One region of the Paenibacillus sp. CMAA1364 genome, then DNA from elsewhere that is predicted to be linked to it. Evidence: riboswitches for the same ligand, from Rfam matches in the RefSeq annotation. Region 1 holds a riboswitch; the other holds the start of a gene.
The links. Region 1 has a riboswitch for cobalamin ahead of ACH8E3_RS09720 (ABC transporter substrate-binding protein). Riboswitches for the same ligand answer to the same signal wherever they lie in the genome.
Positions count from the first base shown of each region.

Region 2: linked by a shared signal. The riboswitch ahead of metE (5-methyltetrahydropteroyltriglutamate--homocysteine S-methyltransferase) and the one ahead of ACH8E3_RS09720 (ABC transporter substrate-binding protein) in region 1 are both predicted to bind cobalamin.

Region 1 is NZ_JBITNB010000013.1:212-16,288, forward strand. Features, by position in the region: partial or broken gene ACH8E3_RS09680 (transposase) at 1-163, opposite strand, end outside; gene ACH8E3_RS09685 (L-cystine transporter) at 678-2,072, opposite strand; gene ACH8E3_RS09690 (cobyric acid synthase) at 2,170-3,771, opposite strand; gene cobS (adenosylcobinamide-GDP ribazoletransferase) at 3,786-4,595, opposite strand; gene cobU (bifunctional adenosylcobinamide kinase/adenosylcobinamide-phosphate guanylyltransferase) at 4,592-5,164, opposite strand; gene cobT (nicotinate-nucleotide--dimethylbenzimidazole phosphoribosyltransferase) at 5,161-6,231, opposite strand; gene ACH8E3_RS09710 (ABC transporter ATP-binding protein) at 6,271-7,047, opposite strand; gene ACH8E3_RS09715 (FecCD family ABC transporter permease) at 7,044-8,090, opposite strand; gene ACH8E3_RS09720 (ABC transporter substrate-binding protein) at 8,087-9,094, opposite strand; cobalamin riboswitch at 9,337-9,546, opposite strand; gene ACH8E3_RS09725 (histidine phosphatase family protein) at 9,643-10,242, opposite strand; gene cbiB (adenosylcobinamide-phosphate synthase CbiB) at 10,233-11,207, opposite strand; gene ACH8E3_RS09735 (adenosylcobinamide amidohydrolase) at 11,204-11,926, opposite strand; gene cobD (threonine-phosphate decarboxylase CobD) at 11,966-13,051, opposite strand; gene ACH8E3_RS09745 (lipoate--protein ligase) at 13,153-14,154, shown strand; gene ACH8E3_RS09750 (YqkE family protein) at 14,211-14,471, opposite strand; gene ACH8E3_RS09755 (spore germination protein) at 14,616-16,077, shown strand, end outside.
Region 2 is NZ_JBITNB010000012.1:65,077-74,684, forward strand. Features, by position in the region: gene ACH8E3_RS09640 (ATP-dependent DNA helicase) at 1-1,949, shown strand, start outside; gene ACH8E3_RS09645 (DUF4190 domain-containing protein) at 2,044-2,364, opposite strand; gene ACH8E3_RS09650 (MFS transporter) at 2,471-3,751, opposite strand; cobalamin riboswitch at 3,919-4,113, shown strand; gene metE (5-methyltetrahydropteroyltriglutamate--homocysteine S-methyltransferase) at 4,258-6,552, shown strand; gene ACH8E3_RS09660 (GTP pyrophosphokinase) at 6,738-7,484, shown strand; gene ACH8E3_RS09665 (peptidylprolyl isomerase) at 7,568-8,281, opposite strand; gene ACH8E3_RS09670 (GAF domain-containing protein) at 8,367-8,846, opposite strand; gene ACH8E3_RS09675 (alpha/beta hydrolase) at 8,878-9,608, opposite strand, start outside.

The DNA.
Region 1 (16,077 bases):
GTATCGGTAGGCCTTGGGTGTAGACTGTAGGCCAAAATAAACTGGTTTTCGGTCCCGATCTGTACATTGTAGCCCGGTTTGAGTTGGCCATTTCGCATGTGGTCTTCTTTCATCCGCATGAAGTTGCATCCGGATCGGTCTTGCTGAAGCTGTTCCGATCACCCAGCAGTGATTGGTATTGTTCGTACTTCAGTAACCTGGGTAGGCTGCGTTAAAGATCGTATCGTCCAGCCGGTTTACGACTGCATTGACGAGACGAACGAGGTGATTCTCTGGAATGTCTTCTTCTATATCCATTGGCAGGAAAAGTTGGTCCATGGTATATTGAATGTACAAAGAAATCGCTCCTTTGGAATGGTTGGTCGTACTTCCATTTTACCAAAAGAGCGATTTTTTTGTGTTGTTTTTGGTTGAAAAGTTGCAGAAGTCTGCTTAAAGTAGCGCAGAGGACGGAACGATTTCGTAAAAGCGATAGCGGTCGCCTTGGTCTCCGAATTTCAACCGCTGAGCGGTTTCAATCCAGAAATTTGGAGACCACAGCGATTGGAGAAACGGTCCGTTCGCGTAAGCGACCTCTCAGACAAATAACTCTCCCCATACAAAAAAGGGGCCCCCTAGCCATTTTCATGACTTATGGGACAGCCCCTCTTCATTCATTCATTAGAGATTACTGTAACTTATACTTGTGCTGCATCTAAATCTATTTTGCTATTATTATATATTTTAGGATCATTCTCATTTAATATTTTGCTGGAGATGAGACCTGACGTCATGGAGTCATTTACATTCAGTGCTGTACGTCCCATATCAATTAATGGCTCAACAGAGATCAGTAGACCTGCCAATGCAACGGGCAATCCCATTGTAGATAATACAATCAATGATGCAAAGGTAGCTCCGCCACCAACACCTGCAACACCGAAGGAACTAATCATAACGACTAGAATCAATTTCAGAATAAAGCTCCAGCTTGTTGGATCTATCCCTACGGTTGGTGCAATCATGACAGCCAACATCGCAGGATATATTCCGGCACATCCGTTCTGACCTATCGTAGCCCCAAAAGTAGCAGACAGATTCGCAATTCCTTGCGAAACACCAAGTTTTCTCGTCTGTGTCTCTACATTCAATGGAATGGTAGCTGCACTAGAGCGTGAAGTAAATGCGAACGTCAGCGTAGGTAGTACCTTTCTTAGATAGACTAGCGGATTGAAACCAAACAACGTAATTAATATTAAATGAATAACAAACATCACAGCCAATGCAACATAAGAAGCAATAACGAAGTTAATTAGCTTTAATATCTCTTCAACATGTGTCGTAGCAACAGTCTTGGTAATCAATGCTAATATACCATATGGTGTTAACCTTAATACCAACGTAACCATTCGCATGACAACTGCATATATCGCTTCAATCAGATCACGGAAGATCTGTGCTTGTTTAGGCTTCTTGCGATCTACTCCCAGAACAGCAACTCCAATAAAGGCTGCGAAGATAACAACGGCAAGCGTAGACGAACTACGAGCTCCTGTCATATCTAAAAATGGATTCTTGGGAATGAATTCAAGCATTTGTTGTGGAATCGATTTATCTTCGACTGTACCCAGTCTCTCCTCCAATTTCAAACCTTGTGCGATTTCTCGATCACCACTCTGAATATCAATCGCTTTTAGATCAAAGCCAACCGTAGTGATAATACCCACACCTGCAGCAATCGCAGTAGTAATCAGAAGTACTGCAATGATGGAGAAACTCATCTTCCCAAGATTCTTAACACCATTCAAATTCATAATAGCCGAAATGATCGATACCATGATTAAGGGAATCACGATCATTTGAAGTAATCCTACATAACCGTAACCTACCAAGTTAAACCATTCGACAGACTTACCTATGATTTTTGAATCCGGTTCAAAAAAGAATTGCAATACAACCCCAAATACGATCCCTAACCCTAATCCAGTAAAGACACGCTTCGTGAAAGAAATCCGTTTCTTCTGCATCCAGATTAATAATCCAATCAGTACCAACATAGCGACAATGTTCAAAATAATCCAAGCATTTTCCATTATGTAATCCTCCCCTAAATAAAATATATGACTAAATAAATATGAATAATATTTTGATATTTCATATCATAGCACATACCCTAGTATTTGGGTAGGATTAATTAAACAACTTATCTTTAGTATTTCTAATGCCCATAAAATCGTAGATTTGTTTCATATCAAGATGGCTGCGAACTACTTCAGCGACTCGATCGAATTCCTGTTCTTTAAGTTCATTAGTAGTATATGTCTGACTTATAGGGTTCAATCCTTTTTGCACACGAATACCGTCAAGCCAAGCCCTCCGAAAGCTATCGTTATGAAATACGCCATGAAGATAAGTTCCCCACGTGCATCCATCATCCGTCCCCCAACCTTCGTGTACAAGATTGCCTGTCTTTTGCTCCAGTTGAAACAGTGGTCCCACATTGTTCATGTCTAAGCATTCTGTGATGCCCATATGAATTTCATAACCTTCAATCGGAACAGCGTCCTGATTCGTCTCAAGATGAAGTGGATGAGTGGATGCTAGTCCCCCCTTCACCCTTACCGTTATTTTATCTTTCAAAAATGTCGTCTTGACTGGAAGATAGCCCAGACCTGTCGCACTTCGGGGTTCGCCACTCTCCACGGCAAAAGGATCAATCAGCAATTCTCCTAGCATTTGATATCCTCCACAGATACCAACGAGTTGCTGTGTTCCAGAATCCATAGCATCTGCAATGAATTGTTCAAACTCCTGCAGCTGAAGGTAGTTCAAATCCCCAATAGTATCCTTTGTTCCAGGTAGAATAATAACATCAGGTGAACCTAGCTCTGCAACTGTCTTCACATATCGGAGCGTTACATCTTTCTCCTCGCGCAGAGGATCAAAATCCGTAAAGTTAGAAATTCTCGGGAATTGAATGACAGCAATATCGATCTCACGTTGTCCCGCTACTTTTTGACGCAACGCATCTAACACGACAGAATCTTCCGCTTCAATCTTCATCTCCTCGATATAAGGTAACACTCCAAGCACTGGAATACCTGTACGCTCAGTCAACCAACGCAATCCTGGCTCAAGCAATGAAATATCGCCTCGAAATTTATTAATAATGAAACCCTTTACTCTTTGTCGCTCATGGGGTTCAAGTAGTTCGAGCGTTCCAACGATAAATGCAAATACCCCGCCTCGATCAATATCTGCAATTAACAATACTGGAGCATCTGCCCAACCCGCTACATTCATATTAACGATGTCATTGCTCTTTAGATTTATTTCTGCTGGGCTTCCAGCGCCCTCCATCAATACGATATCATACTCCCCACGCAACCTATTCAGCGCATCCATCACGATATTCTTTGCCGTTGGCAAGAACAGACTGCGATAATCAGATGCACTCATATGTTGATAAGGTTCACCGTGCACAATAATCTGCGAGAACATATCCTTCACTGGCTTAATAAGGATTGGATTCATATCCGTTGTAGCTTTAATACCAGAAGCTTCAGCCTGAACACCCTGTGCACGTCCGATCTCTTTCCCATCTTCTGTAACATAAGAATTTAGAGCCATATTTTGCGACTTAAAGGGCGCTGTGCGGTATCCATCTTGTGTAAGAATACGGCATAAAGCGGTGGTAATCACACTCTTACCCACGTCTGACGCAGTCCCCTGTAACATCAGTATGGGTCGCTGTAACCCTTTATTCAGCTGATTAGCCTCAGGTTGATCCATCCTCTTGTCCCCTCTCATATGACATGATGCAATAGCACTAGCATAAGTAATGCTACTACTTCAAGGAACTCATTAAGAGCCCCATAGGTATCTCCTGTTAATCCCTCTAAAGTAGCATTCAATCTTCGTGCCATCCAAGTTCCTGCTATCCACGTGACAAGTGGAATCGTAATCAATCCTATTATAGCTATCAGCCATGCACCGCTATTCATATTTATAAGTGGTGCTATCGATGCCGCTAATACGGATAAGAACATTGCCAATAATAATGTGGCGACGATATGACCTGTATCAAGACCATTAAATTTTCCAGCTAAGCCATTGTTACCACGCGCTGTAGGCCATGATGACATCGCATGAACCATGAACCAGCGACTCCAAATCAACGGAAGGAGTAAAAGACCCGAGTAGTCGACACCCTCATCTAATAGCGAATATATTAAAGAGAATTTCAGCAGAAGTAACAGTACGCACGCTAACACGCCCATCGCTCCTACACGACTATCCTTCATAATATCCAACATCTGTTCACGCGAGCGGTAACTCAAGATACCATCCGCTGTATCCATCCATCCATCTAAATGTAACCCTCCCGTTAGTCCGATCCATAGGATTAGAGTTAGAACTGCAGCAGGTAGAGAGGGTAGAACGTAAGAGAACCCCATCGCACTTACCCATACTACCAATCCAATAGCAGCACCCACCAACGGGTAGAATCTCACACTTTGACGAAAAAGTGCTGGTGAATATTCTAGATTCGCCTTCACAGGAAATCGAGATAGAAATTGAAATGCGGCTGCAGCAGCTTCTCCCCATTTCGTCATAGTTTATACTCCCTACCTTTCAACTCCATCGGAATACCTGCCGTTACTAGGAACACCTGAGAACAGATTCTTGCGATTGCCTGATTTAGGATTCCTGCTAAATCGCGGTACATTCTTCCCAATGGATATTCTGGTACAATGCCATTCCCAACCTCATTGGTTACCATGATCAAATGACCTGGATACTGCTGCACTTGATCTATAAGAAGATCAATTTCAGTCTGAACTTGCTCAATGGCATCATCCTTACCTTCAACTAACAATAGAACATTAGATAACCATAGCGTCAAACAATCTATCATCACTGTTGGGGGTAAAACATTATTTACCAGACTACTTATCCGCCAATCTTCTAATAGCTTACTTAACTTGAAAGATTCTTCGCGTGTGATCCAAGGATAATTCGCTTGATCGCGCTGAAGCTTATGAAGAGCTATGCGTTCTCTCATCTCATCATCGAAAGCTTGTGCTGTTGCCACATATATAGCTTCCTGTGAGATTGACATACATAACTTCTCAGCAAAGCTACTCTTCCCGCTCCTTGCCCCGCCTGTAACAAGTGTGATCATTTCGCTCTTTCCTTGGATTCACTGGATACGCCTGCACTCTCAAACGTCGCCATTTCATTCACAATACGACATGCCGCATCAAGTAGATGTAGACACAGAACGCCTCCTGTACCTTCACCTATACGCATATCCAAATCCAACATTGGACGAAGCTGTAGCTCTTGCAACACTAATCGATGGGCTTGTTCATGCGAAGCATGCGACACAATCATGTAATCTGCTGACATGGGACAAATCGCCTTGGCAAGTAGCGCAGCAGCACTCGAAATAAAACCATCAATAATAACCGGACAACCGTTTACTGCCGCCCCAAGAATGACGCCTACTAACCCTCCAATTTCGAGTCCACCAACCTTAGCAAGAACATCAATAGGATCAAGGGGATTAGGCGCGTTTACCTTCAATGCCTGCTCTACAACGCTTACTTTATGCAATAAACGGGAATCATCAATTCCAGTTCCCCTGCCAACGGCATCTCTAACGGAGATATTCGTCAATGCGCTGGTTATCGCGGAGCTAGCCGTCGTGTTGCCAATACCCATCTCCCCGGTCACAAAAAGTTGCACGCCACGCTCAACAGCATCTTTAACTACTTCAACACCCACCAAGATGGACGCTATCGCTTCCTCATATGTCATAGCTGGCCCTTGTGCCATGTTCGCTGTACCATAGCGGATTTTATGTGATAACAAGTTAGGATGCGACAATTCACTATTCACACCAATATCTACACAGACCACTTCTGCAGCTGCTTGTCTTGCAAGGACGTTAACCGCTGCCCCACCTGCAAGGAAATTATGAATCATTTGAGGCGTAACTTCTTGCGGGAATGCACTCACACCCTCTTCACACACACCATGGTCTCCCGCCATGATAATAACTTCTCTCTTCTGAAAAGTAGGCTTAACAACGCCTGTTATCCCTGCTAGTTGTATTGCTACAGAAGCTAACTTCCCTAGACTACCCGGTGGTACCGTAAGGTTATTGATATGTAATTTAGCCTCATTCATCGCAACTTGATCAAGTTCTTTAATTTCACCGATCTGCTTCATCATACTTATACTCATTGGTAATCTCCTCCTAATTTATAGCGATCTATTATTTATTTAGTAGCGTGATAGAAGTATCTGTGGCAAACCACTAACTGGATGCTTCACAACCACTGGATCCACTCCGTATACACTTCGGATATTATCCTCTGTAATCATTTCTTCGGGTGTTCCCATTCCAACAACTTCTCCCGCTTGTAACACTACGATCTTATCGCAGAATTGTGCAGCTAAATTCAAATCATGTAGCACGGAGACAACCGTAATTCCTGTATCTTTACGCCAAGTGGCAACCATTTCCATGAATTGTAGCTGATAGTAAATATCCAAATACGTGGTTGGTTCATCCAGCAATAGAATGCATGGCTCTTGTGCCATCACTTTACCTAATGCGACACGCTGTCTTTGTCCACCACTAAGTTCATCCACAAGACGATCACTAAGATCAATCAACTGTAATCTGTCCATAATACGATCTATCATTGTTGTGGCATTCTTACTTTTGTCTCGTCCAAGCCAATTCTGAAAAGGGAACCTCCCCATTTCAACAACATCTCTAACAGGATATCTTATTGCAGGAAGTCCATCTTGCTGAAGTACAGCAATCATCTGAGATAGCTCTCGTCGATTATAGTCTGAGACATGACGACCCTGAATCATTAGCTCACCACTGCTAATCTTGTCTACACCAGATATTAATTCTAGAAGTGTCGATTTACCACTTCCGTTAGGACCGATAATTCCCCACCATTCACCTTCTCGTATAGACAAGCTTACATCTTGAAGTGCCAATAGATTACCATAACTTTTAGATACTTTTGTCACTTCAATCATATCATACCTCCGTTTCTTTGCTTCTTATTTCGATACAATAGATAAGCAAAGAATGGGGCACCGATAAACGCTGTAACGACTCCAAGAGGAATCTCGGTCGGGGCGAAGATGGAACGAGCAACGGTATCAGACCACATCGTGAAGATAGCGCCTCCTAATGCTGATAGTGGAACAATAAATCGGTAATCAGGTCCAGCAATCAATCGAATGATATGTGGAATAACGAGTCCGACAAATCCAATAACACCAGATACGGATACAGCAGCTGCAGTTAGTAATGTAGATACAATCAAAGTTCTTATTTTTAGTCTTTCAACATGAAGCCCCATATGCGCGGCCTGACGTTCACCAAGTGCCATTAAATTTAGAGATCTTGCACTACTCCAAATAACGACAAATCCAATCATGACATATGGCAACAACATGAGCGTATATGACCATCCTCGAAAGCTGAGCCCACCCATGGTCCAGAACATGATCTCATTAATCGTCTGCTTAGACATTACCGTTAGAAAGGATACAATGGCACCTAGAAAGGTTTGCATCACAATCCCAGATAAGATCAAACTATTCGTTGGAATTTTACCTCCTTCTCGAGCTAGGGATAATACAGCCCAGAGTGTCACTATTCCAGTAAAGAAGGCAACCAATGGAAGCGTCCATGCGCCAATGAATGAATACTGCATCCCAAAGAAAATAATAATAGCTGCTCCAACCGAAGATCCTGCAGATACGCCCAGTGTATAAGGGTCTGCTAAAGGATTACGCAATACACCCTGAAATCCAGAACCAGCCACCGCAAGAGCAGCACCAACTAGCATGCCTAGTATAATTCGTGGCAATCGCACCTTAAGCAAAATTTGTTCATATGCAGGACTCCATGTAGGAATAATAGCATCGCCTACCCAAGGTAAGCGATGCAATAAGATTCCTATAATATCTTTAACGGGGAGCTTCACTGCCCCTATTCCCAGGCAGAGGATGAAGCTCACGACAAGCAAGATGATCCCGAGTCCTCCATACCCTACCGCTTTTTTATTCATGGCTTGACAAGTTCAGGATAGATGGCTTGAGCTACGATCTTAAGTCCTTCTGTCACACGCGGTCCTGGACGAGCAATCAGGTTATCATCCAGTGCATGGATGGCATCATTCTTAATGGCTGTAATCTGATCCCAACCACTACGAGCTTTAATTATCTCATCTAACGTTTTTTGGGTCTTTTCATCAATCACATTCTTAGAGTACAGAATAACATCAGGATTATCATTAATGATTTTCTCTTCACTGATTTCATTCCATCCAACCGTATCTGCAGCAATGTTAACTCCACCAGCTAGGTGAATAAGCTCGTTCATAAATTCACCACTACCCACTGTCCAACCAAGTGAAAATTCGATATACACTTTCTTTTTCTGCTCAGCAGTAAGTGATTTAACCGCTTCTATCACTTCATCACGATCTTGTTTCATTGTGTCTGTCACTTTCTTCGCTTCTGCTTGACGATCTGTAATCAGACCATACATTTCAATATTTGCAATCACATCATCTACTGATTTAGGATCCGTCTTAAAAATCGGAATACCAAGACCACGTAGCTTCTCAGTAGCTTCCACACTCATGGATATACCTGTGAGCACAAGATCTGGTTGCGCTGCAATAATCGCTTCTTCATTGGGATTGTATAAACCACCCATTTTAGGCTTCGTTGTCACAGCTTCTGGATAATCGTCATAATCAGATACGCCAACAACTTGATCGTCTAACCCTATGGCAAACAACGCTTCAGTCTCTGCAGGCGAAATGGATACAATCTGCTTCGGAGCTTCTGTAAATGTAAAAGATTCACCTGTCGCATCCGCTACAGTTAGTGGATATTGTGTTTTCAATTCATCTGCTTGTTCTGCCTGTGGTGTGACTTGTTCTGTTGTTGCTGGTGCTTGCTCTGTTACTTGCTTAGGTTCATTGTTACCTCCACATGCAGTAAGTGCCAATACGAGTGCAAGCGTTAATACGCCACCGATCCAATTCTTCCAAATATGTTTCATTATTCTTTCTCTCCCCTTTTTCGTATTCTATCATGTGAGAGATGCTGTTCCTTCTACCCAAATGAAATCCCTTGTTGACAATCTCTACATATAGAAAAACCCTGATCCTCTATTGCTAGAAAGAATCAGGGATTACGTCTGGACAGACATCATATGTTATTAAACATATGATCCGTATGTTATGTGCTCATATACAATCACAGGCACTTACACAATCAAACGTAACCCTTTCCTCGAAGGATTATCATACGACTTATAAGGCAGGTCTCCTGACTCACAGGCTTACAACATTCTCACCTTCCCATCCTGCTTATAACAGAACAGTGGCATTAAAGAATATTCCTGATTCACAGTGGCGGGACCGTGCCGGATTCTCACCGGCTTCCCTATTAACTATATCTAGGAGCACACATTGTTGCTTCTAAATAGCTAGACCTCATAAGTTTATACTATTCATTTATAGACAGAATTCGCTTCTCCACTCCAAATTATAGTCTAAAGCAGGATACCTTACAAACCAATTCTTAGCAAAGACTTCAGATGTGTCATTATAGACGTCCTATCCACTCTCCATCCATCAAACTAAGCTTCAATGAGAGCGCATCTCCAGGGTCAACGTTAACATCCCAGAATTCCAAGCCAGGAATCATCATCGTTGTAAGTTGTCTAATGACACCCCCATGCGTGACGATCAGAATGGAAGGTATGCAACTTTCATCATTCCATCTATTCATATCACATACAAGATAATCCAAGAAATCAGTTAATCTCTGATTAAAGTGTTCCCAGTCTTCTCCCCGTGGAGGAGTTACTTCTTGCGGATTATCCAACCATTCCCGATATACAACAGAATGCTGTAATTCATCATATGTCTGGCCTTCCCATTCTCCGAAGTCCATCTCCCGTAAACGTTCATCAAAGATTACCCCATCTGGTGAAGTTGGATAAATCCATTCTAATGTTTCCCGACATCTTTTCAGATCACTACAGAACACTTTATGAAACGATCGCCCAGTTAACTTGTCCTTCAATGGGATAAGATCTGTCCTTGATGATGGAAGAAGTCCGATATCCGTATGTCCTAAATACCGTCTATCTTGGTTCCACTGTGTTCTGCCATGCCGAATACATACCAATTCTATCTCCATAATGTTATACCTAACCCCCACACCACAATGGAACATAACACTAGAAATAATAATGAGGACATGATCATCAACCATCCCGTAGACTGAATATCGTCCTTCGATAATGGTCGTGATAACACCCCCATATATGCGCGAAATGATACGACACCATGGTATGTATTCTCACCACCAAGCCGAATACCTAAAGCACCAGCTACGGCTGATTCAGGATATCCACTATTCGGACTTGGATGCAGTCTCGCATCATGTATGATCGTACGATACGATCCTTTATAATCCAGACGCAGGAGCCAACTACTAACGACTAATAACATGCCCGTTATACGAGCTGGAATGAAATTAGCAACATCATCTAATCGTGCCGATGCCCATCCCAAGTTGATATATTTATCATTCTTATAACCGACCATTGAATCTAATGTGTTAATCGCCCGATAAGCGATCGCTAACGGGGCACCACCAATAAAGGCATAGAATAAGGGTGAGACAATAGCATCAACAATATTCTCCGCCATCGTTTCAACGGTGCCACGGACAACTTCAGATTCATCCAGATGATCTGTATCACGCCCTACAATCATCCCCAGTGCTTGTCTTGCAGCAGGTAGATCACCACGTTTGAGATGATCATATACCTCCATGCCTGCATCTTTTAATCCTTTAGTAGCGATAGTCGTAGCTATCAATACCACTTCCAGGACCACTGAAAGCCATGGATGAATCATATATAACGTTCTCAACAACACCCATGTGATCAGCAGAGAGCCTCCCACTACAATGACTGGCAGCAGAATTCCCGCTTTTTGCATAAGGCCAGGATGTGACACATGTCTACGAATCAACTTCTCAATTTGTTTAATGCCTTTCCCCATACCTATTACGGGATGTGGTATAGAACGTGGATCTCCGATGATTAGATCCAATACATAAGCGGCCCATAGCATAAATATGGCCCAACCCATCATGGTAACTTCACCCCACCCGCACGTAGACTCTCTTGCACAGTACCATACACTACTCGACCAATCGCAGATCCTAGATCGGTCGCAGTCCCACAATATCGATGTTCAATTGGATATGTGGTGGATTGACTAACACCTAACACAATGGAATCCGTCGTAGTCCCCGTAGCGATCAAGCCGTTCTCTGCGTCCGGAATACCCATATCGGCTAGCGCTGCTGTCTTCGCTTCCACCGCTGTCATAATCGCATTGACCATTGCCGCTTGCGTCATCAACGCATCGATCATGAGGATAATATTGATCGTACCCGGTTGATAGGCGGGAAATGTAGTCCTCTTGGAACCGGCACGTGCACCATTCGATACACCTGCTGTTGTGCAGCAGAATACGGATGCATCCTTGTCCTTCTCTTCAAGCACAGCGACATGTTGCAACTGAACAGCTGTTAATAAGGCTGCGGTTGTTTCCGTAGCATAACCCCAATCGCTGAATAGCTTCGCTACGTCTTCTTCTGGGTTAGCACAGTTATAGAACCGGTCCACATAGATATTAGCTACTCGATCGATCGTCCCTATACCACCCCCATAGATCGCACTGCTCATACTATCCACAAGGCTTGGACATTGAAGTAATACATGTCGTTCATGGCGGCTAAGCGTTAGACCTGCCCATACGATAGAGGTATACTCTTGGGTTACATCATTTATAAAAGGTGTTGTCATCACGATTCTCCTTTTCTTAATGTGAAGTTTACATGGATATTATCTCTTCATCACTTGTTGTAACTCAGCCAACAAGGATTGATTCGCTTTCGGGTCTTTGATGGCAATACGGATATGTTCAACCCCCAGTCCAGGATACATCGCACAACTACGGATTAATATCCCTCGCATGCCTAGCTCATATTGCATATCTGTCGCATGCCATGGATCAGGTAGGGATACCAATAAAAAGTTAGCTTCACCCGGGCTTACATGACACCCTAACTTTTTCAGTCCGTTCATCAACACTTCTCGCTCCCTAGATATTAGTTCGAAGGTGTCCCGCTGGAACTCGTCATTAACCTCTAGTGCCGCTTCACCTGCTAACAAGGCTAGTCCATTGACACTCCAAGTCACCTGCTTACTCTTCATGGAATTAATGATATCAGGGTGTGCTAACGTATACCCCAATCGCAAACCTGGAATGGCGTAGAACTTCGTCATTGACCGAACGAGCAAGGTACGAGGATAATCATCAAGTTCCTGCAACAAGGAGGCTTGCTTCTCCCTCGCAATGAAATCAATAAACGCTTCATCTATCACCAAATAGGTATTAGAACGTTCAGCTATCTCAGCTAATGTTCTTAGTTCATCAATCGAATACTGCACACCATTCGGATTGTTAGGCTGACCAATGAACACTAGGTCCACTTGTTGGATCAACTGTGCTACATCTTCGATACCAGCTTTCCATTCCCTATATTTCGTCCCTTTAACTGAGAATACCTCTGCATTGAATTGTTCTGACAATTGCCGATATTCAGAGAAACAGGGTTCGACAATACCCACTCTCCGAGGTTGAAGTCCCAATAGAATAAGGGACATACACTCTGCTGCCCCGTTCCCAATGCAGATGTGATCCTCAGCGACATTTAGCAAACATCCTAGCATCCCTTTGAATTTCCGATGACCAGGATCTGGATAACGTATAACTGCTGATAAAGCGTCTTCCAATCTCTCCAACACTTGTTGAGGTGGACCAAGTGGATTAATATTGGCACTAAAGTCTAAGAATGCACTCTCTTCTATTCCATAAGCCTTCGTAGCACTCTCCAAATCCCCACCGTGACCATATCGTTCTAGCATCAATGTAACCATCCTTTGTATCTCATTCGTATTTAGTTTACAATTATACAGGATTAAAGAAGATTACATACCTTAAAAAGAGTAGAGGAGTAGAGTACACTATGCTATTCATCGATAATCAAGGAATTCATGACCCAGCTATTAACCTGGCCATAGAAGAATATGCACTAAAACATCTTCCAATGGAAGATAGCTATTTGTTGTTCTACATTAATCAACCTTCTGTCATCATTGGTAAACACCAGAATACCATTGAAGAAATTAATCAAGAATATTGCAAAGACAATAATGTACAAATTGTCCGTCGTCTCTCGGGCGGTGGTGCGGTGTACCATGATCTAGGCAACCTGAACTTCAGCTTCATTACGAAGGATGATGGTCATTCCTTCCACAATTTCGCCAAATTCACACAACCCGTTATTGATGCACTCCACCAAATGGGGGTAAAAGCAGAACTTACGGGTCGTAACGATATACAGGTTGGAGAACAGAAGATATCTGGTAATGCACAATTCTCAACTCGAGGTCGGATGTTCAGCCATGGCACATTAATGTTCAACCTGAACTTAGACGATGTCCAAGCTTCCCTGAACGTCAATCCCGAGAAATTCAAATCTAAGAGCACAAAATCTGTTCGTAGTCGTGTTGCGAATATAAGTGACCTAATGGAAGGTTCTATGACCATTGAGGAATTCCGCGCTGAACTTCTGCGCTCTATATTTGGAATGAATGTTGAGGATATTCCCCAATACCATTTGAAGGAAGATGATTGGAAACAGATCAACCAAATCTCCGAGGAACACTACCAGAATTGGGATTGGAACTATGGCATATCTCCGGAATCCAATGTGAAACACTCGAAGAAGTTCTCTGTCGGTATCATCGATCTACGCATGAATATTAATGAAGGTAGAATCCAAGACATTAAGATTTATGGTGACTTCTTCGGTGTAGGTGATGTATCTGATATCGAAAATGTATTACGAGGTAAAAAATACGATGACACAGAAGTCCGTACGGCTTTATCGGATCTTGATATAAGGCACTATTTCGGCAACCTTGAGTTAGACGACTTTGTTGGGCTTGTGTTTCTGGAGGAATAGCGTATGAAGGGCTGTCCGATTAGTCATCAGCTGGCTATGTGGGACAGCCCTTCACTTTATTTATATTTACGCCAATCGAGACTGCTATTCTCAAGCAAATGTTCAAAATTGTTATCTAATTTCTTTTGTTCTAGCTTACGCGCTTCCACCTTCTGTAATTCTATTTCTTCTTTTTTCTTCTTTTCCTCTGCTTTCATCTCTTCTGCCTGCGACTTCAACTGTTCTAGCATATCACTGCTTAATAAGTCTTTCAGTGTAGTTGGCTTGTATTCGGAATCCTTCTTCGGAGCCGAGGCAGGTCTTTGTTTCTTACCCATTGAATCATCTCCATTCCAACTCCATTATAACAGCCTTTGAATGCTCATTCTACGTTCATCCCTGTACATACTATAAAGATGTGGTATATGTGATCCTCCTTTTGGAAATACCTTTAGTAGCAACTAAAGAGGGGAAGACAGAGGATGAACTTATTCAACAAACTTATTCTGAAGATATTCAGAGGGTCTTCACAAGCTCAATCCGACTCAAGCAAGGAGCCCTATAAGGAACATTTAAAATCTAATCTCAAAGAAAATATTCAATATATCAAGGATACGGTAGGCAATAGCACCGACGTTATTATAAGGGAGATTCAGATTGGCTCGCAGCGAGAGACTAGTGCTGCTATTTTCTATACAGACGGTTTATCGTCCTCCAAATCTATCCAGAACTTCATTATGGAATCACTGATGCTTGATCTCCCCTATTTGGATATGAATAATAACAATTTCTCTAAAGAAGATACCTTCCAACTATTACAAGATAAAATACTAACTGTCGGAGAGATCAAGAATATCTCAGAGTTCAGTCCGTTGTTTACATCCATGTTATCAGGTGATGCTATCCTGTTAGTAGATGGATATGACATCGGTTTCTCCATCGGTATGCGCGAATGGAAGGATCGTGGCGTAACGGAATCCACGACAGAAACCGTGATTCGGGGACCGAAAGAAGGATTCTCAGAGAGCTTACGCACCAATACAGCATTAGTACGTCGAAAGATAAAGGATCCAAATCTTTGGCTTGAAACGATGGAAATTGGAAGAGTCACTAAAACTAATGTTGCGATCATGTACATTAAGGGGATTGTGGATGAAGGAGTTTTAGCAGAAGTACATGCTCGTTTAAATCGAATTGATATCGATGGTATTCTAGAAACCGGCTATCTCGAAGAATTAATTCAGGATGAGACATATACACCTTTTCCTACAATCTATCATACGGAACGACCCGATGTCGTTGCCGCAGATCTATTAGAAGGTAAAGTTTCCATATTAGTAGATGGAACACCGGTGTCACTCATTGTTCCTGCGACCGTTCTCTCGTACATTCAGGCTGCAGAGGATTACTATGAACGAGCGGACATCAGTACCCTCATTCGTATACTCCGCTTTTTCAGTATTTTTATCGCTTTACTTGGCCCTTCTTTTTATTTGGCCATTACTACCTTTCATCAAGAAATGTTACCCACACAACTTATTATAAGTCTGGCTGCACAACGCGAAGGAGTGCCCCTCCCCGCATTTATCGAAGCACTCTTGATGGAAGTGACGTTTGAAATTTTGAGGGAAGCCAGTATCCGAATGCCTAAAGCTATTGCCCAATCCATATCCATTGTGGGTACGTTGGTCATTGGTTCCGCTGCAGTTGAGGCAGGTGTCATATCTGCGGCCATGGTTATTATCATTGCGATAACAGCCGTTTCAAGCTTCGTTATACCTTCCTATGACTTGGCAATGACCATCAGAATGTTACGTTTCCCGATCATGGCACTTGCTGCATCTTTCGGTATGTTCGGTATTATTATAGCTCTTATCGCCATTGTGCTTCATTTAACCAGCTTACGTTCTTTTGGGGTACCCTATACGAGCCCATTTTCTCCAT
Region 2 (9,608 bases), on a different contig from region 1:
TGGAGCGTTATCCTTTTGTGCATGATCCATCCAAGCCATTTATTCAACAAGTGGGGGATTGGGTGGCAGATGTATTCTATGAATTATTACCAACAGCGGGCTTTGAAGTGCGCGATGAGCAGATATATATGGCATTTCAGTTAGAGCGTGCTTTTCAAGAGAAGAAGGCTATCTTTGCTGAAGCAGGCGTAGGGACAGGAAAGACACTAGTATATTTGTTATATGCGATTTGTTATGCCCGATATACACGTAAACCCGCTATTATTGCTTGTGCGGATGAGTCGTTGATCGAGCAATTAGTCAAGCCAGAAGGAGATATCGCCAAGCTAACACAATATTTAAGCATAGCGATAGATGCGCGTCTGGGCAAATCACCAGATCAGTATGTATGTCTTGTAAAGCTAGATGAAGCAAGACTGAATGAGGATGGAGGGGCACAGTGGGAAGATCTATATGAGAATCTACCTGAATTCGTCCATAGCCCACAGCCCATGCAGAAATTCTACGCCTATGGCGATCGTAAGAACTATCCACATCTGAACGATGAACAATGGCACAAGATTAACTGGGATAGCTTCCAGGACTGCTTCACGTGTGATATGAGACATCGTTGTGGACAGACACTTTCTAGGGAATATTATCGCCATTCCTCGGACTTAGTCATCTGTTCTCATGATTATTATATGGAACATGTATGGACATTCGAAGGAAGAAAGCGCGAGGGACAACTGCCGCTTTTACCAGATCATTGCGCGGTTGTATTCGATGAAGGACATTTGCTAGAGTCTGCTGCTATGAAGGCACTTGGATATAAGATGAAGCATGTCGTATTTGAGGAGATCATTACGCGCTTGCTCCAGGGACAGATACGTGAGAGTCTTGCAGTTCTAATCGATGAAGCAACGGATCAGTCGGAACTGATGTTTCAACTGTTAGACCAACATAGTGAGAGTATTCCTGGTTCTGACCGCAAACAAATTCACCTGAACGAACCATTGCTAAAGGCAGTTCACCATTTCCGTAGTATCTTGACAGCCATTGAAGATGAACTTGTATTCGAGAGTGAACTATACACCTTGGATGACTATCAATTACGGATTGTTGAAGAGCACATTGAAATGTTACAGAAAGCCTTAGGCTTATTTGAGAATTCTCAAGCTCTGATCTGTTGGGTGACGGATAGTGAAGATGGCTTAACGTTATCGATCATGCCTAAGACGGTCAAGGAGGTTCTACAGGAACGCGTATTTAATGTGAATATGCCGATCGTGTTCTCATCAGCTACATTATCTGTGGATGGATCGTTTCAGTATGTTTCTGATAGTCTGGGGTTAGAACAGTATTTGTCGTTCTCAGTAAATTCACCATATGATTATCCGAATCAGATGCAAGCTTTTGCACCTAAGCAGGGCTTCCAAGGGACCTTTCATGACAAGATGGAGATTGCAGCTGAATTGTTGGAACGTACGAATGGAAGGGCGCTCATACTGTTTCGAACACAGGAGGAACTACAGCAGTTCAAAGAACTCATTATACTGGATAAACGTTGTGCGGACATGCCATTTTACTATGAAGGAGATCAGGAGATCAGTTATTTAATCTCTGCTTTTCAGAGTAACGAAGCAAGCGTGTTATGTGCAGTTAGTCTGTGGGAAGGACTGGATGTTCCGGGGCCAGCCTTGTCGAATGTGATCATATGGTCGCTTCCATTCCCTCCTAGTGATCCCGTGTTCATGGCGAAACGTAACGCATCATCTGCCCCTTTTGACGAGGTCGATCTGCCGCATATGTTGTTGCGTCTAAGACAAGGTATGGGAAGGTTGATAAGGTCGCGAGGAGATCGGGGAATAGTATCTATTCTATGCAATGATTTACAAGAGGTATCTTCTGTGCGAGAACATGTTCAGTCTATTATGCCAGAAGGCGTTGAACTGCAAGAGGTGTTATAGTACGAACATAAATCTCATATTTAAAAAGGCCTTCATCCACCGATTCTGATGGATGAGGGCCTCTTTCTTTGCTGTTACAATCACAAATCGAATATTACATCTGAGCGGAAAAGAATACAAATGCGATAATCAGAATAGTGATAATAAAACCATAGAGTGCCGTACCAATAATACCGCATACCAGTCCAGCTATGGATAGGCCCCGTCCTTGCTCTTGCTTATATTTAAGTTCTTTAAATGAGAGGCTTGCAAAGATAATGGCGACGATGCCTATAAGAAATCCAAGATACGGAATAACGATGGCTAATATTCCTAGCACAAGTGCGGTGATGGATTTACCATTTGTCTTGGGTGGGATCATATGTGGTGGGTAATTATGATAAGGTCCTTGCAAATCATCGGTCAAGTCGTTCATGAAACATATCCTCCTTGTATTGCATTCATTAAGGTCTAATTATATCGGAGAGTTCCTATTATTACCACTGTAACCTAATCAGGGTTGTCCCACAGTTGCGCGTCTTTTAATCATGGAGACTAGGGATAGCGCGCTGTAACTCAGTCGTCTTTCGGAACATGAAATAATATAGTCCAGCTGCTGTAACGTATAGAGCACCTGTAATGCTGAAGGTGATGGCGTAGCCCCAGTAGTAATCATATCTTGTAATCAAAAAGGATTGAACAGGACCCATGAACGCCCAGCCCAACATAAAGGCAGTCTGTGTGACGGAGTTAGCAAGCCCACGCTTTGAATCCGATACCCGATCGATTAAGACGGTAGAATGAATGGGATTAGCGGCATTCATCAGAGCTTGTCTAAATAAGAAAGTGATCGCTGCAATGGATAGTATATTCGTGAATCCCGTGATTAAAAGGAATGGCAAAGACAGCAATTGGAAACAGACTACAGCTCTGACAGAGCCGATCTTTGCAGCTAAAGATGGACCGATAAGAATGGAAATTATTGTTACAATCTGTCCTAGTGAGATCAATACCCCCACGGTACTTAGGGATACAGAGAAGCGGTTGGTGAAGTACAGATTCAAGTAAGGAATAACAAGTCCTGAGCCAATACCGATGATGAGTTGAACAACTGCGAACTGACCAATGGAAATATAGTCTTGTCGTGAGCTAGTTCCAGTCGAATTCTGTTCGGTAGGTAGAGGCTTAAATTCCTTAGGAGTAGTGACACTTTTGGAAGGTTCAACAATAAACAGTAACGGGATAAAGGCAATAAAGGTCGTTATACCCCCAGCGGTTAGAACCACTTGTAGACTGGAAATATGGCTAATTCCAAAGGATTGCAGGACATCCGCGATCATGCCACCACCCATGCTCCCAAGTATCTGTGAAGCTAGAACAAGGGAAGAGTAATAACTGAATACGCGTAAGCGTTGGTGCACTGGAATACTTTCAGCTAGAAATGGAATAGCGAGCACTTGAAATATGGAGACGAACAACCCGGACACGATAGCAAAACTTAGCAAGCTTAGTTCAGAATCAAATAGCGATCTACCGATAAAAGCCAATCCACTGAACATCGCACCCCAAATGAGTAATCGCTTGCGACTTGTTCGGTCCCCTAGCAGACCTACGGGTATGAACATGATGGCAGTAGCTAACGATTGAACACTGATAATCTTTCCATTCATAGCATCACTATAGCCAAGCCCTTGTATAAATAGATTATATAGGACGGAGAAAATACCGCCCCCAATCTGGAATAATATATTGGCTAGGAAGAATAGCTTAATGTTTAGGGATAATTCATTCCACCCCTTGACGACTTGGTGCAAATACCTCATGATGTATTTATTTCCTCCCAATGATTAAGAATTAACCTACTTATTCTAACAGTTTTTCGTGCAGTTGTCGGTTTGAATATTAATCCAAGTATGGTTATGCGATTATAACAAATAGATGTTGCATAATTATGCAATCTAATGTAAGGTATATACATGCATTAAAAACAACCACATATTATGAATCTGGGTGCTCTTGTTTATACGACTTGAGCTTAATAGGGAAGTCCGGTGTAATTCCGGTGCGGTCCCGCCACTGTAACAGAGGAGTCGCTGCGAATGAGCCACTGATCTTAGGATCGGGAAGGTGAGCAGAGTGACGATGATTCTGAAGTCAGGAGACCTGCCTGTTTCATTTCACAGCGTACCTACGGAAGATAGGGAAGTGTTAAAGGACTGCCACCCAGATTGGTTTATTCTAGGGCATCTTTATCCTTCTAATTAGGATGTAGATGTTCTTTTTGATATACAGATTTATATTAGAAATAATGGGGAGAAGTGATCTGCACATGGTAAAAGTAAAAAGTAGTAATCTAGGTTATCCACGTATTGGGGCAAACAGAGAGTGGAAGAAGGCACTGGAGGCCTATTGGGCAGGAAAGCTTGATGATACGCAATTGTTGAGTCAATTGGAGACGATTCGTCTAGATCATTTGAAGCTACAGCAAGATAAAGGAATTAATCTGATTCCTGTAAATGACTTTTCTTATTACGATCATATACTAGATGCAACGGCGATGTTTGGCCTTGTACCAGAGCGTTTTCAATATGAAGGTGGTGTTGTTCCGTTCTCTACATACTATGCTATGGCTAGAGGAGATAAGGAAGCGGCAGCTTGTGAGATGACGAAATGGTTCAATACGAATTATCATTACATTGTGCCAGAATTAAATGGTGCACAGCCAGTACTAACAGAGAACAAACCGCTCAAAGCCTATCAAGAAGCGAAACAGAAGTTGGGTATTGAAGGGAAGCCCGTATTCGTTGGATTGTACACGTATCTGAAGCTATCCAAAGGTTACGAAGAGCATCAACTGGATGATCTGATTGAGCAGTTCTTACCAATCTATAAACAAATTGTACAGGAACTTGCACAAGAAGGTGTGCAATGGGTACAGATCGATGAGCCCATACTGGTGACTTCTATTACGCAAGAAGATATCGTACGAATCCAGCGTATCTATACAGCATTGCATGAAGCAGCACCACAATTGAATATTATGTTGCAGACCTATTTCGAAGCGGTAAGTTACTATGAAGAGATTGTGTCCCTTCCTGTGCAAGGGATTGGTCTAGATTTTGTTCACGGTCTAGAACAGAATGTGCAGTCGATTCAGAAGTTCGGATTCCCAGAAGGCAAGACATTGGGTGCGGGTCTGATTGACGGACGCAACATTTGGCGTTCTAATCTATCATCTCCGACGGAAGTGCTTGAGAAGCTCTCAGCATTCATCCCTTACGAGCGCATTGTCGTGCAACCGTCATGTAGCTTACTTCATGTACCGGTGACGACGAAACCAGAGACTAATCTAGATCCTGTGTTAAAAAATGCTCTAGCTTATGCGGATGAGAAGTTAGACGAGATCATTCTTCTAGCTCAGCTAGCTTCGGGTGCTCAGGCGTCTGTTGAAGCGAAGCTACAAGAAGGTCAACAAGCAGTTGAAGCATTAAATGCTTCGGCTTCGAGAAACCGCGTTCATGTTCGCGAAGCTGCTTCCCATATAGATGCACAACCATCTACTAGAAAGAGTGCATTTGATCAACGTCATATTAGTCAACAAGAAAAGTGGCAACTACCGTTCTTGCCGACAACAACGATTGGAAGCTTCCCGCAATCTGCAGAGATTAGAAAAGCGCGTCAGCAATTCCGCAAAGGAGAATGGAGTGCTGAGCAGTATGAGAAGTTCATCCAAGATCAGATTCAAATCTGGGTTAAGCTGCAAGAGGAGATCGGGATAGACGTATTAGTACACGGTGAATTCGAGAGAACGGATATGGTTGAATTCTTCGGAGAGAAATTAAATGGGTTCGCATTTACTTTGAACGGTTGGGTGCAATCCTACGGATCACGTTGTGTGAAACCACCAGTTATCTTTGGAGATGTGGAATTTATTGCTCCAATGACGGTCAAAGAAAGTGTGTACGCACAGTCATTAACTGATAAGCCGATGAAAGGAATGTTAACGGGTCCATTGACGATATTGAACTGGTCATTTGTACGCGATGATCTACCTCGAAATGAAGTGGCTTTCCAGATTGCGTTGGCACTACGTGAAGAAGTAGAAGCGTTAGAAAAGGCTGGAATTGAAATGATTCAAGTTGATGAGCCTGCACTTCGTGAAGGACTACCATTGAAGAAAGAAAAATGGGATAAGTATCTCGAGGATTCCATTCTTGCATTCCGTATATCTACCTCTACGGTAAAAGATACGACGCAAATTCATACACATATGTGTTATTGCGAATTCCATGAGATGATTGATGCGATTAGAGCATTGGATGCTGACGTCATCTCCATCGAAACTTCACGTAGTCATGGGGAACTTATCCATACCTTTGAAGAATCTACGTATGAACTAGGCATTGGATTGGGCGTATATGATATTCATAGCCCGAGAGTCCCTCCTGTTGAAGAAATGGTAACGATGATCGATCGTGCGTTACAAGTATTGGATCCAACATTGTTCTGGATTAATCCAGACTGTGGGTTGAAGACTCGTGGCGTAGAAGAGACGGTAGAATCACTGAAGCATATGGTGCAAGCGACTGTAATTGCAAGAGAAGCAAGAAGTGTAACGAAGTAAATCGAATAAATTATAACAATGGACTTCTCTGTTCGATGGAGGAGTCCATTGTTTTTATATAAATCTACATACAGGTTATGGGATAGAAAATATAATGGGGAGGACGAGTTAATGATATTCGTTTTCTTAATCCCTGAATGTTATACTGAAAATTAAGCCAACCATCAGGGGAAGGAAGATTAGAAATGGATCAGCAATTACAGATAGAACAGCTTAAACAATTCAGGTATGATATTACCTTATTCATGCTTACTTACAAATTTGCACTAGAAGAGATAGAGACGAAGGTTAATATATTGAAGGAAGAATTTGAGACCTTACATGATTATAGTCCTATTGAACATACTAATTCACGTCTGAAGTCACCAGAAAGTATTATGAATAAAATGTTTCGTAAGAGTAACGATATGAGCTTCACCAGTATAAAGGATAATATTAAAGATATTGCTGGCCTAAGAATTACCTGTTCATTTATTTCAGACATCTATCGAGTGAGTGAAATGCTTCAGAAACAGAAGGATATTACGACACTTGAAGTGAAGGACTATATTAAGAACCCCAAATTAAATGGTTATCGAAGTCTTCATCTATTGGTTGAGGTTCCTGTGTTTATGTCTGATCGTGAGGAAAATGTCTGTGTAGAGGTTCAGATTCGTACGATTGCCATGGACTTCTGGGCTAGTCTAGAGCATAAGATCTTCTACAAATATGACAAGTCCGTACCAGAGAGGCTCCTCATGGAGTTGAAGAATGCGGCAGAATCAGCTAATGCCTTAGATTTACAGATGGAAAGGCTTCACCATGAGATCCAAGAGATTAAAGATGCGGATCCAAAAGGTTCTTTAGCTGAACTTAGTCAATTTATGATTAATAACCAACAGTTTACAATTCCCTTAAACCTACAGAAACTTCTAAAAGAAGGTTTTGAGTAAATAACAGAAACAAGGCTTCGCCCGTTCCGTTAATGGAAGGCGAAGCCTTGTTTCTGTGTTATCAGATCAAGCAGTAAGATGATCTACTTTTCTGTGATTTTAATTTCTTTAATCTGAATCGTCTCAGTTGGTGTGCTCATCTCGCCGGATGGACCAACAGCGACTGGTGTAGCTGCAATATCTTTTACTACATCCATGCCATTCGTGATTTTACCAAAGATGGTGTAGTTCGGTTGATTATCTAGTAATCTACTATCTTCCCCTGTACAGATGAAGAATTGGCTACCATTTGTATTAGGACCTGCATTAGCCATAGCGACGATACCTGGCTCATACTTATGGGTAGTTTTTTCATCTTCGAATTGATACCCAGGGCCACCGGCTCCACTACCCGTTGGGTCACCACCCTGGATCATGAAGGATTCCATAATACGATGGAAAATAACATCATCATAAAATCCTTGTTTAGCTAAGAACACGAAGTTGTTGACCGTGATTGGTGCGTCTTTTGCGAATAGTTCTATGGTGAAGGTACCTTTTGACGTTGTCATCTCAGCTTCATAAGATTTAGCACTGTCAATCTCCATAGCTGGAGGGTTCTCCCAACTCTTCTTGCTGGCATCTTCTGCTGGCTGAGTAGGTGGTGTCTCTTCTGCTGGTTGGTTCGTTGGAGCTTGTTCTGTCGGTTGATTGGCAGGTGAATCCTTAGCCTGTTCATTATTGTTACCGCATCCTGCAAGTAAGAGTGCAGCTGTAATCATGGTGATGATAGGCATGTGTACATACTTCTTGTTCATAATACTTGTCCCACTCCTTCTTTGGTCCATCTTCTTTGTCTTGTTTCATCATATCTAACATTCACACGAAAATCTAGTTTTGCTCTTATAACTGAGTTTGTAGGATATCAACGAATTGTTCTAGGAACTGTTGTTCTTCGCTATTAAATCGGCTTCTCAATGGACTGTCTATATCTAACACACCGTAAAGTTCACCGTTCTTTATGATGGGAACTACAATCTCACTATTGGATGCGGCGTCGCAAGCGATATGACCTGGGAAGTCGTGTACACTATCGACTAGGAGTGTCTTACGTTCCGAAGCAGCAGTTCCACATACGCCACGAGCTAAGGGGATACGGATGCAGGCAGGCAGACCTTGGAATGGACCAAGAACAAGCTCTTTGCCATCATAGAGATAGAATCCAACCCAATTGATATCCTCCATAAAGGAGTTGAGTAGGGCAGAAGCGTTAGCTAGGTTGGCAATGGCATTAGGTTCGTCATGAATAAGAGCCTTAAGTTGGTCTAATACAGTGTTGAATTTATCTTCTGATTTACCCTCGTAGGTTATAGCTTGAAACATCAGACATCACCTTTCTTTACTCATTGTTTGATTATGATTTAGTACGTAGTGGAAGCCAGTTCAATACGCTCTGTATTTTGGCATCCCAATAACGCCATTCATGTGTACCGGGTTCTTCCTCATAAGTCAGGTCAAGATTGGTAAGAGCACATGCTCGTCTAAAAGTTTGATTGTCCTCGTATAGAAAATCTTCCGTTCCACAACATTGATACAGAAGTGGCTTAGTACCTTCTGATCTCTCATATTGTTGAAGTAACCACAGAAGGTCATTATCTGTCTCACAGATACTGTCATTACCGAAGATCTGGTTATAGATCGTGGGATGATTCTGTTGCAATTTCAGATTGTTCAAATCAAGTGCGCCTGACAAACTGGCTGCAGCAGCATATTGATCAGGTCTACGTAATGCTAGCTTCATTGCACCATATCCACCCATGGATAGACCAGCCACGAAATTATCTTCTCTTTCAGCTGAGAGCGGGAAGAATGATCGGGCAATCTCGGGTAGTTCTTCATTTAAAAATGTCCAATATCGATTTCCATGAACCATATCGGTGTAGAAGCTAAGATCGACCCTTGGCATAATGACTGCTAGTCCAAGCTCAGATACATATCGTTCAATAGAAGTGCGACGTACCCAGGTCGAATCGTCATCGCTCATGCCGTGTAACAAGTATAGAGTAGGATGCTTACCGCCCAGTGTCGTGCTGTTCATCCCTATTTGGGTTTTTGTCTGCTGGGGCAGAATAACCGTCATAGAAG